Regions from separate parts of the Halomonas sp. 5021 genome, predicted to be linked through region 3. Evidence: predicted binding sites of a transcription regulator. Region 3 holds the regulator's gene; each other region holds the start of a gene.

Region 1 (6,990 bases), on a different contig from region 3:
GCATTGAAAATGCAGGCGCTGAAAGGCATTGCCGAAAAGCTCGACGACTGCGAGGCCGTCGTGATGGATTATCGAGACCAACCCGACCCCCAGCAACGCCTAAAGCATCTTTTGGCGACGCTGTCGGCGCGGGGTGACAACCCTGAGTGCTGCGTCTTTGCCGGCTCAAGCCTGGGTGGCTGGCTAAGTGCAGCGGTCAGTTCACAGCAGCCCGTACTGGGCTGCTTTTTATTGGCCCCGGCCATTGGTCTACCGCATTATCCGGAAACCGCCCCCACGCTCCAAGCCAGTTGCACTCACGTGATTCACGGCTGGCAGGATGACGTGATTCCCCCTCGCCCGGTCATTGACTGGGCCGAACGGCAGCGCCTGTCGTTGCGCATGCTGGACGACGATCACCGCCTCCACGAAAGCCTTGACACCTTGCTCAGCGACTTTGACGCCTTCCTGATGCGATGCAGCGCCGTCCTGCACGCCAGTACAATCGCCTGTTCACGCCGCTAGCCGCTAAAGGTAAGGAGTAAAGGTGTCGCAGCATTAGACAAACACTCTCCAAGGGTGTACAAACAATGTACACACAGAAGGAGAGCGTCCATGTTTGGCCTTTTCAAGCGCGACCCCAAAAAGAAGCTACAGCAAGACTACGAACGCAAGCTGCAAGCCGCCATGGAGGCATCACGCAACGGTGACATGCGGGCAAATGCCACCTTGACGGAGGAAGCCGATGCGCTGCTCGCTGAAATAGAACGCCTGAAACAAGAAGGCAAGTAACGTAAGCTCATTGCGGCTTGCGCTACTCGTCCGCCGCCAGCGCAGGCAGCAGCGTTTTCAGTTTGCGGGTCAACGTATTGCGCCCCCAGCCCAGTAATTCTGCGGCCTCGCCCTTACGCCCGCCGGTGTGCTTGAGCGCGGTTTCTATCAAGATGCGTTCGAAATCCGGCACGGCCTCTTCCAGCAAATGGGTGTGGCCTTCTGCCAGGGCGTGATCCGCCCAATCGCGAAAAGCGCTCCGCCAGTCACCGTGGGCACTTGACTCAGAGGCGCTGGGTGCGCGCAATTCCGCGGGCAAATCTTCTACCAGCACTTCACGTCCCGAGGCCATCACCGTCAGCCAGCGGCAGATGTTTTCTAACTGGCGAACATTGCCCGGCCAGGGCAGGCGGGTCAGATGTGCTTCCGCTTCGGGGGTCAGCACTTTCACATCCGTGGACAACTCTTTGGCCGCCTCGGCCAGAAAGTGACTCGTCAGCCTGGGGATATCCTCACGGCGCTCGGCCAGCTTCGGCAAGTGGATGCGAATGACGTTCAGGCGATGAAACAAGTCTTCCCGGAAGCGCCCATCGTCGACCAGTGATTCAAGGTTCTGGTGGGTGGCCGCGATAATCCGCACGTCGACTTTTGTCGGCGTATGCCCCCCCACGCGATAGAACTCGCCGTCGGCCAGTACGCGCAGCAACCGCGTCTGGGTTTCAGCCGGCATATCGCCAATTTCATCCAGAAACAGCGTGCCGCCATTGGCCTGCTCAAAGCGCCCCTGACGCTGTGAAGTGGCACCGGTAAAGGCCCCTTTCTCATGGCCGAACAGCTCGGACTCGATCAAGTCCCGCGGAATCGCCGCCATGTTCAGCGCAATGAACGGCTTGCCCTGGCGCGGGCTGTGCTGATGTAGCGCCTCGGCAACACGTTCTTTACCGGTGCCCGACTCGCCATTGATCAGCACGGTAATATGCGAATGAGACAAACGCCCGATCGCCCGGAAAACCTCCTGCATGGCAGGGGCTTCACCGATAATTTCCGCGTTGAGTCCCTCCGGCACCGTGACCGGGCGCTGACGTTCGCGCGCATGGGCAATGGCACGACGCACCAGCGCCAGCGCCTCATCCACGTCAAACGGCTTGGGGAGATATTCGAAGGCGCCGCCTTGATAAGACGCCACGGCGCTGTCCAGGTCCGAATGCGCGGTCATCACGATCACCGGCAAATCGGGGTGGGCCTCGCGTACCCGGGCCATCAGGTCCAGGCCATCAATTCCCGGCATGCGAATATCGGTAACCAGGACATCCGGCGGACTCTCGAGCAAGCGGGAAAGGGCCGTGTCGGCACGCTCGATACATTCAACCTCGAGATCGGGTTGCGCCAGCGCACGTTCAAGTACCCAGCGAATCGCACGGTCATCGTCAACAATGACGACCCGCGCAACATCATTACGGGCAGGCTCTGTCATGACGCTTCTCCGGTGACATTAATAACCAAGGGAATCAATAAACGAAATTCGGTGCGCCCTGGGCGTGAGTCGCATTCGATCAGTCCTTGATGTTGGTGCAAAATTGATTGGGCGATCGACAGTCCAAGCCCGCTGCCTTCGGCACGGCCCGAGACCATCGGATAAAACAGGGTTTCTTGCAGGGAGCCGGGAATGCCGGGGCCATTGTCGATAATGCCCACCTCGCTGACCAGGCGGTGCCGCTCGGCGCCCAACGTAAACTGGCGGCGCGCACGGGTGCGCAGCGCCAGCGTCGGTGTCGGCGTCTCGGCATCGCCCATGGCCTGAACCGCATTGCGGGCCACATTCAGCACCGCCTGGATCATCTGCGCTTCATCGCCGAACAGGTCCGGCAGGCTGGGATCGTAATCCCGTTGAATATCGACCCACGGGTGCTCAGCGATCAGCAATGAACGCACACGTTCGAGCACCTTGTGAATATTGACCGGCTCGTGTTTGACGATGTAATTGGGCCCCAGCATGGAATCCACCATGTCCCGTAGCCGGTCAACTTCTTCGACGATGATATGGGTAAATTCACGCAGCGCCGGGTTATCCAGATCGCGTTCAAGCAACTGCGCCGCGCCACGAATACCACCCAACGGGTTTTTGACTTCGTGAGCAAGGCCGCGCGCCAGCACCTTGATAGTTTCCTGGCGGGTGGTGAGCGCCTCCTCGCGGGAAATCTGCATCAGCCGGTCGCGGGGCTCGACCTCCAGCAACAGTTCCGTGTCGGACAGGGGGGTTACCGTATAGTCGACGGTGAGCGGATCGCGATTCAGCGGCGTAATGCGCGCCTCACGCTGGGTAAAGGGATGAAACGCATCGCGGGCTTTGGCCAACACCTCATCGATGCTTTCATCACCGCCCAGCATCTCGTCCAGGCTCATTCCCCGCACACGGCTGAGGCTAACGGCAAACAACGCCTCTGCGGCAGGATTCATCCAGCACACATTGAGGCGGCCGTCCAGCAGCAGCACCGCCGTGGTGAGGTGTTCAAGTAAACGCTGGTGCATGGTGGTGTCTTGCAAAGTCGCCTCGTCCATTATCTTGGGTCAGCCTTCCGCTGGAAAGATGTAGAGAGAACTGCAAAAAGCGCGCCAAATGGGCCAGCGTGCTGATTTGCACGGCACTTGCGCCGTGTGGCGGTGCATGGCGAGTCGTTTTAGCGCAGGTCATCGACGCTTCCAGCGACCACATGCACCATAATGGCGCATTGGCGCTATTCTGCCACCACAATCGTCACCGTGTTTGTGCGGTGCTGCCGTCGCCCATGGCTATCCAATAGCTCAGCCTGAAGCCGATGCCGACCGGCGGGCAAGTTTGCCAACCAGAACACATCGCTGTGCAGCGCCGACTGGCTAAGCTTGCCATTCACCCGCAGCTGTACCCGATGATCATCACGTAACCGGGGGCTAATACTCAGCATTACCGGCGTGTCGGCACCCACCTCGGCGCCATCGCTTGGCGAGCGAATCTGGAAGCGGTCGTAAGGCATGAAGGGCTGGCCAGGTGAGGTGGCCGGTGGCTCATCGAACCTCTCGGCGTATTCGCTTGGCAATCCAGGCAACGGCGCCAGCTCAAGCGCTTCCCCACCCTCGCTCGGGGTGTCGGAAAAGGTGACATTGCCGTGTTCATCGACCACTCGATAGACGGTTGATGATGCAGCCGTAACATCCACCCATACGGCCAGCACCAGACCAAGGCCGATGCCCCAGCCTTTGGTCCGCGCCATTAACACCTTGCGCAACATGCGTCCCCCTCAACTAAAAAACCCCGCCGTGGCGGGGTTTAGGATCATCTGCACCACATAGGTGAGATTAGCCGCTGTTGTTAGCAGCTATAATACATATCAAACTCGACCGGATGCGTGGTCATGCGGATCCGCTCCACGTCTTCCATCTTGAGTTCGATGTAGGCATCGATCATTTCGTCGGTGAACACGCCACCTTCGGTCAGGAAGGCCCGGTCGGTGTCCAGCGCTTCCAGCGCCTGATCCAGGCTGCTTGCCACGGTGGGTACCGACTTGCCTTCTTCCGGCGGCAGGTCGTACAAGTTCTTGTCCATGGCGTCGCCAGGGTGAATCTTGTTCTTGATGCCGTCGATACCGGCCATCAGCATCGCCGCAAAAGCCAGGTACGGGTTGGCCGTCGGGTCAGGGAAGCGGGTTTCAACACGCTTGCCTTTCGGGCTGGCCGTGTACGGAATACGAATGGATGCCGAACGGTTACGGGCACTGTAAGCCAGCATGACCGGTGCCTCGAAACCCGGTACCAGGCGCTTGTACGAGTTGGTAGAAGCGTTGGTGAAGGCGTTCAGGGCACGGGCGTGCTTGATGATGCCGCCAATATAGTAAAGCGCCATTTCGGAGAGACCCGCGTACTCGTCGCCTGCGAACTGGTTGGTACCGTCCTTCCAGAACGACTGGTGAACGTGCATGCCCGAACCGTTATCACCCACCAGCGGCTTCGGCATGAAGGTTGCCGTTTTGCCGTAGGCATGCGCCACGTTGTGGATCACATACTTCATTTCCTGAACTTCGTCGGCTTTCTTCACCAGCGTGTTGAACTTCACACCGATTTCGTTCTGACCAGCGTTGGAAACTTCGTGGTGGTGAACTTCTACCGACTGGCCGATCGCTTCCAGGGTGTTACACATGGCACCACGGATATCGTGGAAGCTGTCGACCGGTGGAACCGGGAAGTAGCCGCCTTTAACACGCGGACGGTGGCCCAGATTGCCACCTTCTACCTGGCTGTCCGTGGCCCATGCACCTTCTTCAGACGTGATCTTGTACATGGCGCCCTGGATGTCGGATTTCCAGTGGACTTCGTCAAAGATGAAAAACTCGGGCTCAGGACCGAAGAAAGCCGTGTCGCCAAGACCGGTTGACTGCAGGTACGCCTCGGCGCGCTTGGCAATGGAGCGTGGGTCACGGTCATAGCCCTGCATGGTGGCCGGCTCGATAATGTCACAGCGCAATACCAGCGTGGCATCTTCAGTGAAGGGATCGAGATAGGCAGTGCCATCTTCGGGGCGCAGAATCATGTCGGATTCGTTGATGCCCTTCCAGCCGTTGATGGACGAACCATCAAACATCTGACCGTTTTCGAAAAACTCTTCGTCCACATCGCGGGCAGGCACGGTCACGTGCTGCTCTTTACCGCGGGTGTCGGTGAAACGCAGGTCTACCCACTTAACATCATGCTCTTCAATTAGCGCGAGAGTCTTGGCTGACATAGTGTCCTCCGGTATGAGCGTGGCTTAAAGCTAATGACAGTAAGCTACCAATAAATGTTGTTCGACATGTCGCGTGCATCATGGCACGCCTGCCTTGCTTATTCACTCAACGTTTGTCCGTTGCCATCAACAGAACGTCTAGCGATAGAAACCGGCTAATGTTGTAGCACGCCGCCAGGCGATTTGCCTATGACCTACTAGCCGCTACCGCAAATAATGCAGGTTGCGTGCCAATCTTGCACCAATATGGCATAAAATAATGGCAAATAGTTGTTTTTAAATGACTTTAAAAATCACTCTGGTGCCACTTCATGTTGCATATCAGGCATAAACGTCCATTCAAAACCCGATGCCGCCAACTATTGCACCACAAATAAGCAAGAACGGACTTAATTGCACCATAGAGGTGCACTCGATATTACAGCCAAATCCACCCGCTTAATTTACTTGCGCGCCAAACGGTAGAGACTATAGTAAACTTTTATACACAATCAGTTACAATAAGCAAAAACCAGACACATAGACCGGAGGGCAACCCATGAAGTCGGTCTGCTTTATTATCGACACCAGCGTAACGGGTGCCCAACTGCCCCGCCATTTACGCAACATTCACCTAGCAGCCGCCGACCATCCCGCTTTCACACTGCAGATAACCAGTTTGCTCCGTGACCCCCGGTTAACCCTGATGGAGCAACGCTTCGCTGCCCACTGCACCACCCTGCCGGGCACCGCGCTGGGTGCGCGGCTGAACCATGCGGCCGCCACCAGTCAGGCCGAATGGCTGGTGTTTGCCATCCACGCCAAGGCCCTGCCGGTGACCCTCTGGGTGGCAATGTTTCCCATGCTGGATAGCTACGGCGTGGATGCCGTCGCGCTCGGCCCCAGTGAGCCCACCTTTCCCGCACGCCTGTTACAACGCTTTTTAGCCTCAGCGCTACAATCGCCGCCCTACATAGCGGTTCGACGGACGTGGTTGGAGCGCCTGGGCGGCTTCGACCCCGACCTTGACCGCAGCGCCCTGCACGACTTCCTGCAACGACTGCATGCCTGCCCCACCCGCATTCATACGTTGACCAACGACAATGCCACCACCTCGCCAGGGGCTGCCTAGTGCAAGGCCACATTCAGTTTCTTGCCAAACATCATCGCCCCGATTCTGGATGTATTGACCACCTTGCTTAGCACGATACAACCCGTCATGCTCACCAACGCAAGCATTACGGCGTAAACCACGATGGGCAGCGATAAAGGCGCGATGATCAGGTCGGTGGCGATGAAAAACATCGGATGCGCCAGATAGATGCCAAACGAATACACATTGATCTGGCGGACCCAATTCGGTGCCGTATAGCCCTTGAGCTGACGTGTGGCGCAGAGCGTAAACAACACAAAGAACGGAATGACCCAGACCTCTTTTGATGTAAAGGCCGGCAGGTGGGCAAGTGTTGCCACACCAAGCCCAAGTACAAACAGGCCCAGGCAGGCCG
Region 2 (6,990 bases), 420 kb from region 3:
AGAATCAGGTCATTGTTGTCGATCGGCATGAAGACCTGGGTAGCGCCTTCTTCGGAGAGCTGCTGCAAGCCTTTCTGCAAGGCTTTCATTTTAAGCGGATCTTTCAAGCGCACGCGTTTGAAAAGCTCCGGCGCAAAATGCGGAATACCGGTGAAGCGCATATTCTCACCCACGGTAAACGTATCGCCAATCTGGATAGTGCCATGGTTGTGCAGGCCGATGATGTCGCCAGGCCAGGCTTCTTCTACCTGAGAGCGGTCGGAGGCCATGAACGTCAGCGCGTCGGCAATCTTGACGTCCTTGTTGATACGCACATGGCGCATCTTCATGTTCTTGTCGTACTTGCCCGAGCATACCCGCAGAAAAGCGATACGATCGCGATGATTGGGATCCATATTGGCCTGGATTTTAAACACAAAGCCAGTAAAGCGAGAATCGTCAGCCGGCACATCCCGCACATCGGTTTCCCGGGGTTGGGGAGCCGGTGCATATTCGACAAAGCCATCCAGCATTTCGCGTACGCCAAAGTTGCCCATGGCCGTCCCGAAATAGACGGGCGTCAATTCCCCACGGCGATAAGCATCAAGGTCAAACTCATGGGATGCACCGCGCACCAGTTCAACTTCCATGCGCAGTTCTTCAGCCTGTTCTTCACCCAGCACTTCGTCTACCTCGGTATTATCCAGCCCCTCGATACGCTTGTCCTCGGGGATACGACTGCCCTGACCCTGGGTATAGAGATGAACCACATCATTATAAAGGTGATACACCCCGCGGAAGTGCCGTCCCATGCCGATGGGCCATGTCATTGGCGCACACTGTATGTTGAGCACCGTCTCGACCTCGTCCATCACCTCAATAGGATCACGGATATCGCGGTCCATTTTGTTGATGAAGGTCAGAATCGGCGTGGTGCGTAGACGACAGACGTCCATCAGCTTGATGGTCCGGTCCTCGACGCCTTTAGCGCCATCAATCACCATCAGGGCGGAGTCCACCGCCGTCAGGGTACGGTAGGTGTCCTCAGAGAAATCTTCGTGACCTGGCGTATCGAGCAGGTTAACGATGCGTCCCCCATAAGGAAACTGCATCACGGAGGTTGTCACCGAGATGCCCCGCTCCTGCTCCATTTTCATCCAGTCCGACGTGGCATGGCGATCATTGCGCTTGCTCTTCACCGATCCGGCCAGCTGAATGGCATTACCAAACAGCAGCATTTTCTCTGTAATGGTCGTTTTACCGGCATCGGGGTGCGAAATGATAGCAAAGGTTCTTCTAAGCCCGGCTTCCTGGGCTAATTGAGTATCTTTCATCGGGCCTCATCATTAACGTGGACTCAGCCAGGCACATAGATGCAGGGTGTCAGCGGCTGAGCTGTGTGGCATTGAGCGCAATTGTACCCTCGCAGACAGTATGGGGCCACAAGAGGACGGTTGTGGGACGGTTTAGTTAAGCGAGACTGCGGTCATGAACAGCAGGAGCCATGACAAAGAGCCAGGCGTGAATAACCGGACATAAAAAAACGCCGGGAAACCGGCGTTTTGCGTAAAGCTGTCGGGAACGTATTACGTTTCAGGCAAAGGTGTTGACCTGAGTCCCCACGGTGCCCTCTTTTGCTAGATCAGGCTGTGCACCGGTATCGGCAGACGCCATGATGTCAGTCACTTGCTGCGCCTGGGTATCCAGTGCTTCCTTGAATACCTGCATTTGAGCTTGCTCAGCACTTTGCGCCTGATTCATGTAAAGCGCCGTACTGACGGCGTTGCTGACGGCTACATCCATATAATCACCTCAATGTAGTACGAATATACTAGGAGACTAGCAAATGGTGTGACAACACGCAAAATCGCGCGCTAAAAACGCTCGGCCCTGAAGGGGGCCATATCAATGGCTGGCGTTTTACCTTCCATCATGTCCGCCAGCAGGTAGCCCGTCGCCGGCCCCAGGGTAAACCCTTGATGGCCATGCCCGAAGGCCAACCAGAGGCCTTTATGACGGGGCGCAGGGCCAATCACCGGCTTCATATCCGGAAGACACGGGCGTGCGCCCTTCCAGGCGGCTTCATCAAGACGCTCAGCCAGCGGAAAAATACGTCGTGCAGCGCTTTCCGCCGCGCTTAGCTGGCCTTCATGAGCCGGTGACTCAAGGCGGTCCAGCTCGGCACCCGTGGTAAGACGGATGCCTGCATTCATGGGCGCCAGCAAGTAGCCCACCTCGGCATCCATCAACCAGTACTGCAACCGAGCCGGTGCTTGAGTGGCATAATGCATGTGATAGCCCCGTTTGACGAAGGTCGGGAAGCGATAGCCCAGCCCTTTGAGCCACTCGCCTGACCAGGGTCCCAGTGCCATTACGACATCATCTGCCACCACTTCTCCATCGCTGGTCGTCACACGCCACTGGGTTTCACGCTGGGTGACCGACTGAACATCACTTTGCACAACGCGTCCGCCATTGGCGACAAATGACGCCGCGTAGGCAGCCACCAGCGCGCCTGGGTCGGCGACTGTCCAGGAATCAAGCCAATGAATGGCCCCAATGATGTCATCGCCAAGGTCGGGCTGCTTGTCTCGCAATGCCTGTCGATCCAACACTTGAAATTGCACATCGTAGAGGTCCCGCATTTCTTCGGCCTCTTTTGCGCGCTCGGCCAGCTTCTCCGGGGTTCTATATATCTCCAGCCAACCTTGACGACGAACCAAGTCCTCGACCCCCGCGGCCTCAATCATCGGCTCATGGGTTTTAAGACACAGCTGAATCAAGGAGGCATATTCCGGCACGATCTGCCGGTAGCGACGCGGCGAAGAATGATGCCAATAGCTCAATAACGGCGATGCCGCTTCCAGCATCCCGCCGGTACGATAGCGGATATCCACGCGCCGATTGGGCAATACACTCAGGATAGTTTTCAAATCGCGAGGAAAGGGATACGGTTTTACCGCTTCACGTTGGATAATACCGGCATTGCCAAAGGATGTTTCCCGGCCTGGCTGGCGCCGGTCCATCAGGGTGACCTGAATACCCCGCTGCTGCAGTTGCCATGCAATGCTGACACCTACCATACCTGCCCCTAACACCACTGCATGACGCGACATTGAAACACCCTCCGATCTGCAAATTACACGACACGCGGGCTCGTTACACCGCACGCCTATTTATCTAAAAAAATAGCACTGATAAAGAACCATTAATACAGTCCAAAAAACTGTTTTTAATAGATAAATCAGAAATTAATATCGCCTTAAGCACAAAAATCGACAGCGCCCGACATTGCGGCACAGCAATTGCTTGGCCTTATTACCGGGTGAATCATCATCAGGGCAAAGAACATTAATTCAGCACTGTCTTAACAACCTTTGCATAGCGCCATGCACCGAAAAGGTGCGTGCCACGCACCAAAAATACCAAGGACACCGCCATGCCGCTCACACCCATTGTCGACACCGAACTGCTCGATACGCTGTGGGTATTATGGGCAGCCGCGCTGGTATTTGTCATGCAGGCGGGTTTTTTATGCCTGGAAGCCGGCACAACCCGCAGCAAAAACGCCATCAATGTCGCAATGAAGAATATTGCGGATTTTGCCATCGCATTGAGCATCTTCTGGCTAGTGGGCTTCGGGTTGATGTTCGGTGTTTCGGAAGGCGGCTGGTTGGGCACAAGCCTGTTCGGGTGGCAGCTCAACTCCGTATCGAGTTGGGTAATCACGTTGTTTATCTTTCAAGCCATGTTCTGTGCTACCGCTGCGACCATTGTGGCGGGTGCCGTCGCCGAAAGAATGCCATTTTTTGCCTACCTATGGACCGCCCTCTGGATAGCGCTACTCATCTACCCCGTATTTGGACACTGGGCATGGGGCGGTCTATTGGGAGGCGAAAGCGGCTGGCTCGCCTCGCTGGGTTTTGTCGATTTTGCCGGCTCAACCGTCGTTCACAGCGTGGGGGGCTGGGTCGCGCTTGCAGCCGTCCTCGCCATCGGCCCTCGCCAGGGACGCTTCAACCAAAACCAACCTCCCACCGCCTTCCCGGCAGGCAACCTTCCCCTTGCCATGTTAGGGGCATTGTTCATGACACTCGGCTGGTTTGGCTTCAACGGCGGCAGCACGCTGGCTGTTAACAATCAGGTACCTGGCATTCTTGCCAATACCGTCCTGGGCGCCGCCGGTGGCATTTTATCCGCCATGCTGATGGGCTGGCGAACCCGTCGCTATGCTGACGTCATGTATGCCATCAACGGCGCCATTGCCGGGCTGGTCGCTGTTACCGCAGGCGCCCATGCGATTTCGATGTCGGCAGCACTGGGGCTCGGGGCTGTCAGCGGCGTTCTGATGGTGGTCACCAGTGAATGGCTACTCAACCACCGCATCGATGATGCCGTAGGCGCTATTCCGGCGCATTTGATTCCCGGCATTTGGGGCACGCTCGCTCTGCCCTGGATAGCCAACCCCAAGGCACTGGCCACGGGACTGAGCACCTTGGAGCAGGCAGGCGTTCAATTGCTGGGCGTCGTTGTCTGTGGACTCTGGAGCTTTGGTATTGCGTGGCTGCTGTTTCGTATCTCGGGGCGCTATTTTCCACTTCGCGTTAGCGCTGAAGATGAAAAAATGGGCCTCAACCTCGCCGAGCACGGTACCCATAACGAACTGACTCAATTACTGGAACACATGCGCCGTCACGAGCAGCAGGGCGACATGCGCCAGCGCATCGAGGCAGATCCTTTTTCTGAAGTGGGTGAAATAGCGGCAGGCTACAACCGCGTCGCCGCGGCACTGGAAAGCGCTATCGGGCATACCCGCGTGATGCTGCACAACCTGCGCGACGGCGTGCTTACCTGGCAAGCCAATGGGCTGCTAACCAGCCTTAACCCCGGAGCCGAACAGCTGTTCGGCGTTCAAGCCGAGCAAATGATAGGTACCCCCGTCAGCCGCTTACTGGATAGCCGAAACCTGGCACCGGGTGAGCGTCACGAGATTAAACTGCGCTCCGCCACTCAGGAAATCCGCTACCTGGAAATTCAGGTAAGCGAAGGTGCCAGTGGCTCGGCCTCCGAACGTTCCGGCATGGTGCGTGACATTACCGAACGCAAGCGCCTGCAGGAGCAGCTAAACCGCGAGAGGGACCTGGCAAGAACAACCCTTGCTTCCATTGGCGATGGCGTTATCACCTGCGACGCCAGTGGCTTGATCACGTTCATGAATAGCGAAGCCCAGCGGCTGACCGGCTGGCACCTTCGCGACGCACGTGAAAAACCGATCCAGTCTATTTACCGGCTCATTGACGACAATACCGGTAGCCTAAGGAGCAACCCAGCGCGCCAGGTGCTCACCCAGCATCGCGCCATTCATTCAACGGACGATGGCTGGCTTGAACACCGCGAAGGACAGCGAACGCCCATTCAGCATAGCGCCGCCCCTATTCGCTCGCGCAGCGGCATTACGCTGGGCGCAGTGGCCGTCTTTCAGGATGTCAGCGTCACCCGCCAGCTTGCCGACCAGCTTAACTACCAGGCCAGCCACGACAATTTGACAGGGCTAATCAATCGCCGAGCATTTGAAACAACACTGAGCCATTTGCTGAATGAGAAGGAAGGATCGCACGTTTTATGCTATCTGGATCTTGACCAGTTCAAGATCGTCAACGATACCTGCGGCCATATCGCCGGTGATGAGCTCCTACGGCAGGTGGCCACAAAGCTGCAGGTTTATGTGCGCACCAGCGATACCGTTGCACGACTTGGTGGCGACGAGTTCGCCCTGCTGCTGCCCAACTGCCCTATTGATCAAGCCTGCCAAATCGCCGATGCCATCCGCTGTGATATCGAAAACTATCGCTTTGCCTGGCAGGAGCACACCTTTGGTATTGGCGTCAGCATCGGGCTGGTCGCTCTGACGGATCACAACATGCAGCTAACCGATGCGCTTCACGCCGCCGATGCCGCCTGCTATACCGCCAAAGAGGCAGGACGCAACCGCCTTCACTGCTACCAGGCCAATGACCATTCGGTACTCGAACGCGACGGCGAACTTCGCTGGGTACAGCGCTTACAGAACGCCCTCGACAATGATCATTTCCGACTCTTTGCCCAACCAATCAAAGCTGTCTGCGCCAAACGCCCCGCTTACCAGGAAATACTTTTACGCCTGGAAGAAGACGGCAACCTGATCACACCGGGCAGTTTTTTACCTGCCGCCGAACGCTATCACTTTATGCCGCGCATTGACCGCTGGGTGGTTCGCAACACGCTTGCATGGCTGTCCGATATTACCCGCTCAGCCCCAGACACTGCCTGGGGCTGCTGGGGGGTCAATCTCTCGGGCGCGTCACTGTCTGATGGCGAATTCTGCAGGGATTTGATCACCCAGGTACACAAAGCCCAACTGCCCAAGGGCAGCCTGTGCTTTGAAATTACCGAAAGCGCGGCCATTGCCCAGCTTTCAAGCGTGATCGAGCTCATCCACACGCTTAAGCAACTTGGCTGCCGATTTGCGCTGGATGATTTTGGCACAGGGCTGTCTTCCTTCAGCTACTTGAAACAGTTGCCCGTTGATTATTTAAAAATCGACGGTCATTTCATTCGCCATGTTCATGAAGACCCGATAGATCGAGCGATGGTGGAAGCCATTCATGCCGTGGGGAAAGCGCTCAATATAGAAACCATCGCTGAATTCGTCGAAACACAGCAAACCCTGGATACACTCACGACGCTCGGCATTGACTATGCCCAAGGTTTTTTACTCGGACACCCAGGCTCACTCACCCAGGTAGGCGGACAGCCTATCAAGGTAATGCCACGTTAATCAGAAACCGGAAATAACAAAACCCTGCAAATCAACTACCAAGGAAGAAAGGCGAAAGAACGAACTTGAAGAACGAGCTTGAATAATTAACTGAGGAGTTATAACAGAGAAATAACAGAAAAGAGGTTAATGGGGTGGATGATGGGGATCGAACCCACGACCACCGGAGCCACAATCCGGGGCTCTACCACTGA
Region 3 (6,990 bases):
ATCCCCGTCGATCAGCACGCGGCCCTTGTCGGGGGTCAGCTGTCCGCCGATGAGCTTTAACAGGGTCGTTTTGCCAGTCCCGCTGGGGCCCATGATCGCCGTCACTTTACCGCGCGGGATGGTCATGTTCACCCCGCGGAAAATCTCGTTATCACCCCGAGAAAAATGCAGGTTCTCGACTTCAATAAAAGGCACATCGCTCATGGAACCATCGACTCTCGCGTTGACTTGCACCATTGCTCGCTTCACGCAGCAATTAGGAAACAGTGATAAAAAATCCGTGTTAAAAAAACTGTATTTAAAAAACCACGTTAAAAAACCATTATCGAACAACGTATTCTAACCCTAGCAGACGATGACAAGCGAGCATCGCTTATCCTCACGACAAAACGATGGGGCAAAGTCCACTCGGTCAATGTTACTCTTACGTTTTAATTGTCATTTTTAACGAGCCACGCGATTACCCATGCCAGCGACAACTGCGACCACACCCTTTCGCCAAAGCGCATTGCGCACGCTAGACATTGAGCAGGCCGCCATCGCAGGCTTGGTCGGCAAACTGGATGCGCATTTCGACCATGCCTGCGAGCTGATTCTGGCTTGCCAGGGACGCGTTGTGGTGACCGGCATGGGAAAGTCAGGCCATATTGCCGGCAAAATCGCGGCCACACTGGCCAGTACTGGCTCGCCGGCGTTTTTTGTTCACCCTGGTGAAGCCAGTCATGGTGACCTGGGCATGATTACCCGCTGCGATGTCGTGATCGCGCTCTCGAACTCAGGAGAAACTGCTGAGGTAACGGCTCTGCTGCCGCTGCTGAAGCGCCTGGGTACGCCACTGATCAGCATGACAGGACGCCCGACCTCTACACTTGCCCAGCATGCGGATGCTCATTTGAACAGCAGTGTCGATCGGGAAGCCTGCCCACTGGATCTAGCGCCGACAAGTTCTACCACAGCGGCATTAGCCCTGGGCGACGCTCTCGCTGTTGCCCTACTTGAAGCACGCGGCTTTACCGCAGAAGATTTTGCCCTGTCGCATCCTGGCGGCAGCCTGGGCCGCCGCCTCCTGCTTCGCGTTCGTGATCTTATGCATCAAGGCGAACGTTTACCTCAGGTCGCCCTGGGCAGCCCCCTGCGCGATGCGTTACTGGAAATCACCCGACAAGGGCTGGGATTCACCTGCGTGGTAGACCCCGACGGCCTGTTAGTCGGCGTATATACGGATGGCGATCTGCGCCGCACCCTGGATAACTTTCACGACCTGCGTGACGTACAGGTAGATGACGTCATGACCCGGCCTGGCAAGCGTATATCTCCCGACCTTCTCGCGGCGGAAGCCGTTCGTATCATGGAAGACAACCGCATTACCGCGCTGGCCGTAGTGGACGAACACCAGCGCCCGATAGGCGCGCTGCATATGCATGACCTGCTTGCCAGCGGCGTTATTTAACTTAAATCGACCGGAGTCCTAATGACCCTTTCTGCTGACCTACTCGACCGACTACGTCGCATTCGCTTATTTGCCCTTGATGTCGATGGTGTGCTTACCGATGGTCGCCTCTACTTTCAAGCCGACGGTGTCGAAATAAAAGCCTTCCACACCCAGGACGGCCATGGACTCAAGTTGTTGAAACGTGCGGGCATCTCAGTGGCCTTGATCACCGGCCGCGACTCCCCCATGGTCAGCCAACGTGCCGCCGCTCTGGGCATCCCCCACGTCTATCAAGGCTGCGAAGATAAACTGGCCGTCCTCCGCGGCCTGTGCCAACGCCTGGAGCTTGACTTGTCTCAGGTTGCCTATTGCGGTGACGACCTTCCCGACCTGGCCAGCATCAAGCGTTCGGGGGTTGGCATCACGGTACCCAACGCCCCTGACTACATGCACACCCACGCTGACTGGGTCACCGAACGCCTGGGGGGACACGGCGCTGTCCGCGAAGTCTGCGATACGTTACTCGATGCTCAGGGCCACTGGGGTGCCGTCGTCGATACTTATCTACACGGCTGAGGCACTATGCTGAAGACACTGCGCACGCGCCTGGGACTGGCCCTGATAGTGCTGGCTCTGGGTGGCTTTCTGGTATGGCTGGACCCAGGTGGCCCACAGACTGTCCCGACAGACCCGGAAGCCCGAGCCGAGGAGCCAGGTCATGTCCTTCACAATGCCGAGCTTACACTGTTTGATGAACAGGGGAATATTCAGCAGGGGTTAACCACGCCTCGTCTGGTACATACCCCCCAATCCGCCTCAACACTCGCCGAAACGCCGCACGCCACGCTTTATGACAGCGAGCGACGTATCTGGAACGCCACGTCAGAGATAGGTACGCTGAATACCCGTTCCCAGGAGCTGACGCTTTCGGGCAATGCAAGATTGATCGCCCCTGATGAAGGCTGGCAGCTCGACACGGACGTTCTGCACTATGAGGGGAAAACCGCCCATGCGTGGAGTAATACTCATGTGCTGCTCCAGCAACCGCCCCAGCGCATGACAGCACAGCGAATGGATGCATGGCTCAACGAGGAGGAGGTGCGCCTCGAAGGTAACGTTCAAGGCCACCACCCTCCGGAGACGCAACCCGGACAGGAATGAAACATGAAAGCGTTTATCTACACGGCGATGGCTGCTGCCTGCCTAGTGCCTTTTTACGCAACCGCAGATAATCACCAGCAACCGGTTGAAGTCGTCGCCGACCAGCTCGACCTGGATCAGCGCGCCGGTACAGCGGTCTACACCGGCGACGTCGAAGTTCGCCAAGGCAACATGCTGATAAGAGGCGACGAAGTGGAAATCCAGCGAAATGAGGAAGGCGAGCTCTCGCGGGCCACGGCGCTGGGCGAACGGGCCTATTTGCGGCGGCAGCCCGAAGACCAGGATGGCCCGATGGAAGGCTGGGGTCGAAGGGTGATCTACCATGTCGCCGAGCGACGCGTCGAGTTGATTGACCAGGCGGAAATCATCCAGCAAGGCGACCGCTTCACCGGGGGGCGGCTGGAATACTTTATCGACCGCGAGTTCGTCAAGGCGCGCTCCGACGTCGACAATCAAGAGTCGCAGCGCATCCGCATGACGCTGCAACCCGAGGGATAAGGAGAGCCTGATGGCAGCTGCCGACAACAGCGCAACACGAACGCTATACGCCCGCCATTTGGCGAAAAGCTACAAGCGCCGACGCGTCGTAAAAGACATCAACCTGGATATCTCACAAGGCAGCATCGTCGGTTTGCTCGGCCCCAACGGCGCCGGTAAAACCACTTCATTCTACATGATTGTCGGCCTGGTCAAGGCAGATGCAGGCAGCGTCGGGATTGATAGCCTGGACCTTTCCCGAGCACCCATGCACGAGCGCGCCAAGGCAGGCATTGGCTATTTGCCCCAGGAGGCGTCGATCTTTCGCAAACTCTCCGTCGCCGACAACATCATGGCCATTTTACAAACCCGTCACGACCTGGATCGAGCCGGACGCGAAGCACGCCTGGAAACACTCCTGGAAGAGTTCCACATTACCCACATCCGCGACAATATGGGCATGAGCCTTTCCGGAGGCGAACGGCGCCGCGTCGAGATCGCCCGGTCCCTCGCGACAGAGCCTGCGTTCATCCTGCTTGATGAGCCTTTCGCAGGTGTAGACCCCATCTCCGTGGGCGATATCAAGTCGATCATCCGCGCCTTGAAGGAGCGAGGTATTGGCGTATTGATTACCGATCATAACGTGCGTGAAACGCTGGATATTTGCGATGTGGCGTATATCGTCGGCGACGGGCATATTATCGCCAGCGGTTCGCCGGCCGCTATTCTTGACAACCAGGAGGTGCGTGACGTTTACCTAGGTGCTGATTTCCGTCTCTAAAGCCAGCAATGGCATATTTATTGCCGATGGCATACTTATTGCACTTGCACCCAAACACAACTCGCACTAGGGTGGATGCTTTCCGATAAACGAGTGGTTCTCAGATGGTCATGAAAGCTTCTCTTCAACTGCGGATCGGCACTCAGCTCACCATGACACCCCAGCTGCAGCAGGCAATTGCCCTGCTACAGCTATCAACGCTCGATTTACGCCAGGAAATCCAGCAAGCGCTTGACGCCAACCCCATGCTCGAGCAGGAAGATGAGTTCAGCGAAAGCGAGCAAGCTGACAGCGAGCCGGAAGCAAGCGAGTGGGCAGATAGCATTCCCAAGGAGCTATCCGTCGATAGCGACTGGTCAGATACCTATCAGGATACGATGGGCAGTGGCAGCACAAGTAGCGAGGGACCTGACTTCGAGCGCCAGGCCACCGGGCAAACGCTGCATGGCCACCTCCTCTGGCAACTCGCCATGACCGATTTGAGCCAACGTGAACAGTTGGTGGCCGAGAGCCTGATTGACGCACTGGATGCTAACGGTTATCTCACCCAGCCCCTTGCCGATATCCGCGAAGGACTGCGAGACCAGGGCGTGGAAGGCCTCAGCCAGCGCGAGGTTGAGACCATTCTACTGCGACTGCAACAGTTCGAGCCCACCGGCATCTTCGCCCGCGATCTTCGCGAATGCCTGATGCTTCAGCTCGCCGCACTACCCGGTGATACACCGCTGCTGATTCCTGCGCGGCGTCTGGTTCGCCAGTTCCTTGAAGCGCTGGGTAAAAATGATCAGCGCCTCCTCAAGCGAAGACTCGGCCTGGACGATGCGCAACTCGATGACGTCATCCAACTGATCAGAAGCCTGGACCCGCGCCCCGGCAGCGTTTACAGCGCCACTGACGATAGCTACGTGATTCCCGACCTGGTGGTTCGCCACGATAACGAAGGCTGGCACCTCGAACTCAACCCAGAGGCCTTACCCAAGCTCAGGATTCAACCCGACTACGCTAGCCTGATCAAGCGCGCCGACAAGAGTCATGATAACCAGTTCCTCAAGGATCACTTGCAGGAAGCCCGCTGGCTGATCAAAAGCCTCTCCAGCCGCAACGACACCCTGTTACGCGTCGGCCGCGAAATCATCACTCGCCAGATCGGCTTTCTCGAACACGGCGAAGAGGCCATGAAACCGCTTATACTGGCCGATATTGCCGATGCGGTAGAGATGCATGAGTCGACCATCTCTCGCGTCACCACCCAGAAGTTCATCCATACACCGCGGGGCATTTTCGAGCTTAAATACTTCTTTTCCAGCCAGATCAGTGGCCAGGACGGCGACAGCCACTCCAGCACGGCCATTCGCGCTCGTCTCAAAAAACTGATTCAGGAAGAACCCCCCGGCAAACCTTTGTCAGATAGCCGTCTGGTCACCCTGCTGGAGGAAGCCGGCATCCACGTGGCACGTCGCACGGTTGCCAAATACCGCGAAGGCATGGGCATCCCTTCGTCCAGCGAACGGCGTCGCTTACGTTAAGCAAACGGAAACTCAACACAAGGGCTTTGCTTAACGCCAAAAAGGGTTACAATCGAAGGACAGTCCGACGGATAAGGAGTACGTCAATGCAAGTCAATATCACCGGTCATCATGTAGATCTGACTGACGCCTTGCGTGACTATGTCAACGAAAAGCTGGAACGCGTTGAGCGCCATTACGACAACATCACCACCGTGCAGGTAACGCTCTCGGTCGAAAAAGAGCGCCAACAGGCCGCCTGCACACTCCACGCTGCTGGGGCTGACTTGCATGCTGAGGCCCTCGATAATGACATGTACGCCGCCATCGACGCCCTGGCGGACAAGATTGATCGACAGCTCGTTAAGCATAAGGAAAAAGCACAAGCCCGCGCCCAGGGCGCAGGTGTGCGTTAATTCAATGACGTTGGCCACAATCCTCCCCCCGGAACGCGTTCTCTACGATGTGCCCGGGGGCAGCAAAAAACGGGTGCTGGAGTTTTTCAGCACCTTTATCGCACAAAACATTCCCAGCCTCGACAGCCAGGAAGTGTTCAGCCGTTTGATTGGTCGTGAACGCCTCGGCAGTACGGGGATTGGCAACGGCGTGGCGATTCCCCATGCTCGAAGCCCGCACTGTGATTCACCTATCGCCGGCTTTCTCAAACTCAATGAAGCGGTCGACTTTGACGCCATTGATGGCGACCCGGTTGACTTGGTGTTTGTTCTTCTCGTGCCTGAAGAAGCCGACGACACCCACCTCGCACTGCTGGGACAAGTTGCTTCCATCATGAATGATGCCGACACGCGCCAGCAGCTACGTAAGTCGGGTAGTCAACGTGAATTGCTGGACCTCATCTCCGCCAAGATACGCGACCAGGCGGCCAGCCTTTAATAGGTCGGCACGTAATGAACCGTCCTGACCAAGGGGCGTTTATCCAAGTCGCTTGACCGCAAGCAAGAGAGCCTTCATGCAACTCGTCATTATTAGTGGCCGATCGGGGTCAGGCAAATCGATAGCCTTACAGGCACTGGAAGATCTGGGTTATTACGCCATTGATAACCTGCCCGCCATGCTATTGGACTCGCTGGTGGATGAGTTGCGTGATCAGGGTGATCGCTCCCACTTGGCTGTCAGCATTGATGCACGCAATCTGCCAGGCGCACTTGCCAAACTTCCAGAACTGCTCAAAGAGCTTCGACAGCGGACCATCAAGTGCCAGATCGTGTATCTCACCACCGACGCACGTATTTTACTGGAGCGCTATTCAGCCACTCGCAGGCGGCATCCGCTCACGCGCAACAGCAGTCTCACGCTAGAAGAAGCCATCGACAAAGAAGAGCAAACGCTGCACGAGATACGCGATCTGGCCGATTTGACCATCGACACAACGCGGCTTTCAGTCCATGACCTTCGTCGGCGCATCACCGACCAGGTCGCCCATCAGCGGCGCGATGAGCTAACGCTGACCTTCGAGTCCTTCGGCTATAAGCGCGGCGTTCCGCTGGATGCCGATATTGTCTTTGATGTCCGTTGCCTGCCAAACCCCTACTGGGACCCTGTGCTACGAGGCTCCACTGGCCGCGATGCCGACATCATTGCGTTTTTATCCAGCTACCCACTGGTCGATGACA

What was found. The regulator sigma-54, encoded in region 3, starts transcription at its own class of promoters, with help from an activator protein. The targets are predictions, from matches to a motif close to TGGCACNNNNNTTGCTNT.
Region 1: glnL (nitrogen regulation protein NR(II)) is a predicted target of sigma-54. The motif match lies at 3,349-3,366, and genes of this name have one in related genera.
Region 2: amt (ammonium transporter) is a predicted target of sigma-54. The motif match lies at 3,274-3,291, and genes of this name have one in related genera.

What each region holds. Positions count from the first base shown of each region.
Region 1 is NZ_JAXOVU010000004.1:151,686-158,675, reverse strand. Features, by position in the region: gene R3F64_RS09340 (YqiA/YcfP family alpha/beta fold hydrolase) at 1-504, shown strand, start outside; gene R3F64_RS09335 (DUF6435 family protein) at 595-771, shown strand; gene ntrC (nitrogen regulation protein NR(I)) at 794-2,224, opposite strand; gene glnL (nitrogen regulation protein NR(II)) at 2,221-3,279, opposite strand; gene R3F64_RS09320 (DUF4124 domain-containing protein) at 3,486-4,016, opposite strand; gene glnA (glutamate--ammonia ligase) at 4,097-5,503, opposite strand; gene R3F64_RS09310 (hypothetical protein) at 6,042-6,614, shown strand; gene R3F64_RS09305 (acyltransferase family protein) at 6,611-6,990, opposite strand, start outside.
Region 2 is NZ_JAXOVU010000001.1:552,441-559,430, reverse strand. Features, by position in the region: gene R3F64_RS02770 (peptide chain release factor 3) at 1-1,313, opposite strand, end outside; gene R3F64_RS02765 (putative motility protein) at 1,573-1,782, opposite strand; gene R3F64_RS02760 (NAD(P)/FAD-dependent oxidoreductase) at 1,854-3,095, opposite strand; gene amt (ammonium transporter) at 3,419-6,796, shown strand; tRNA gene R3F64_RS02750 (tRNA-His) at 6,927-6,990, opposite strand, start outside.
Region 3 is NZ_JAXOVU010000001.1:135,584-142,573, reverse strand. Features, by position in the region: gene R3F64_RS00655 (ABC transporter ATP-binding protein) at 1-204, opposite strand, end outside; gene R3F64_RS00650 (KpsF/GutQ family sugar-phosphate isomerase) at 467-1,450, shown strand; gene R3F64_RS00645 (KdsC family phosphatase) at 1,472-2,008, shown strand; gene lptC (LPS export ABC transporter periplasmic protein LptC) at 2,015-2,593, shown strand; gene lptA (lipopolysaccharide transport periplasmic protein LptA) at 2,597-3,091, shown strand; gene lptB (LPS export ABC transporter ATP-binding protein) at 3,102-3,851, shown strand; gene R3F64_RS00625 (RNA polymerase factor sigma-54) at 3,956-5,377, shown strand; gene hpf (ribosome hibernation-promoting factor, HPF/YfiA family) at 5,464-5,772, shown strand; gene R3F64_RS00615 (PTS sugar transporter subunit IIA) at 5,777-6,250, shown strand; gene rapZ (RNase adapter RapZ) at 6,327-6,990, shown strand, end outside.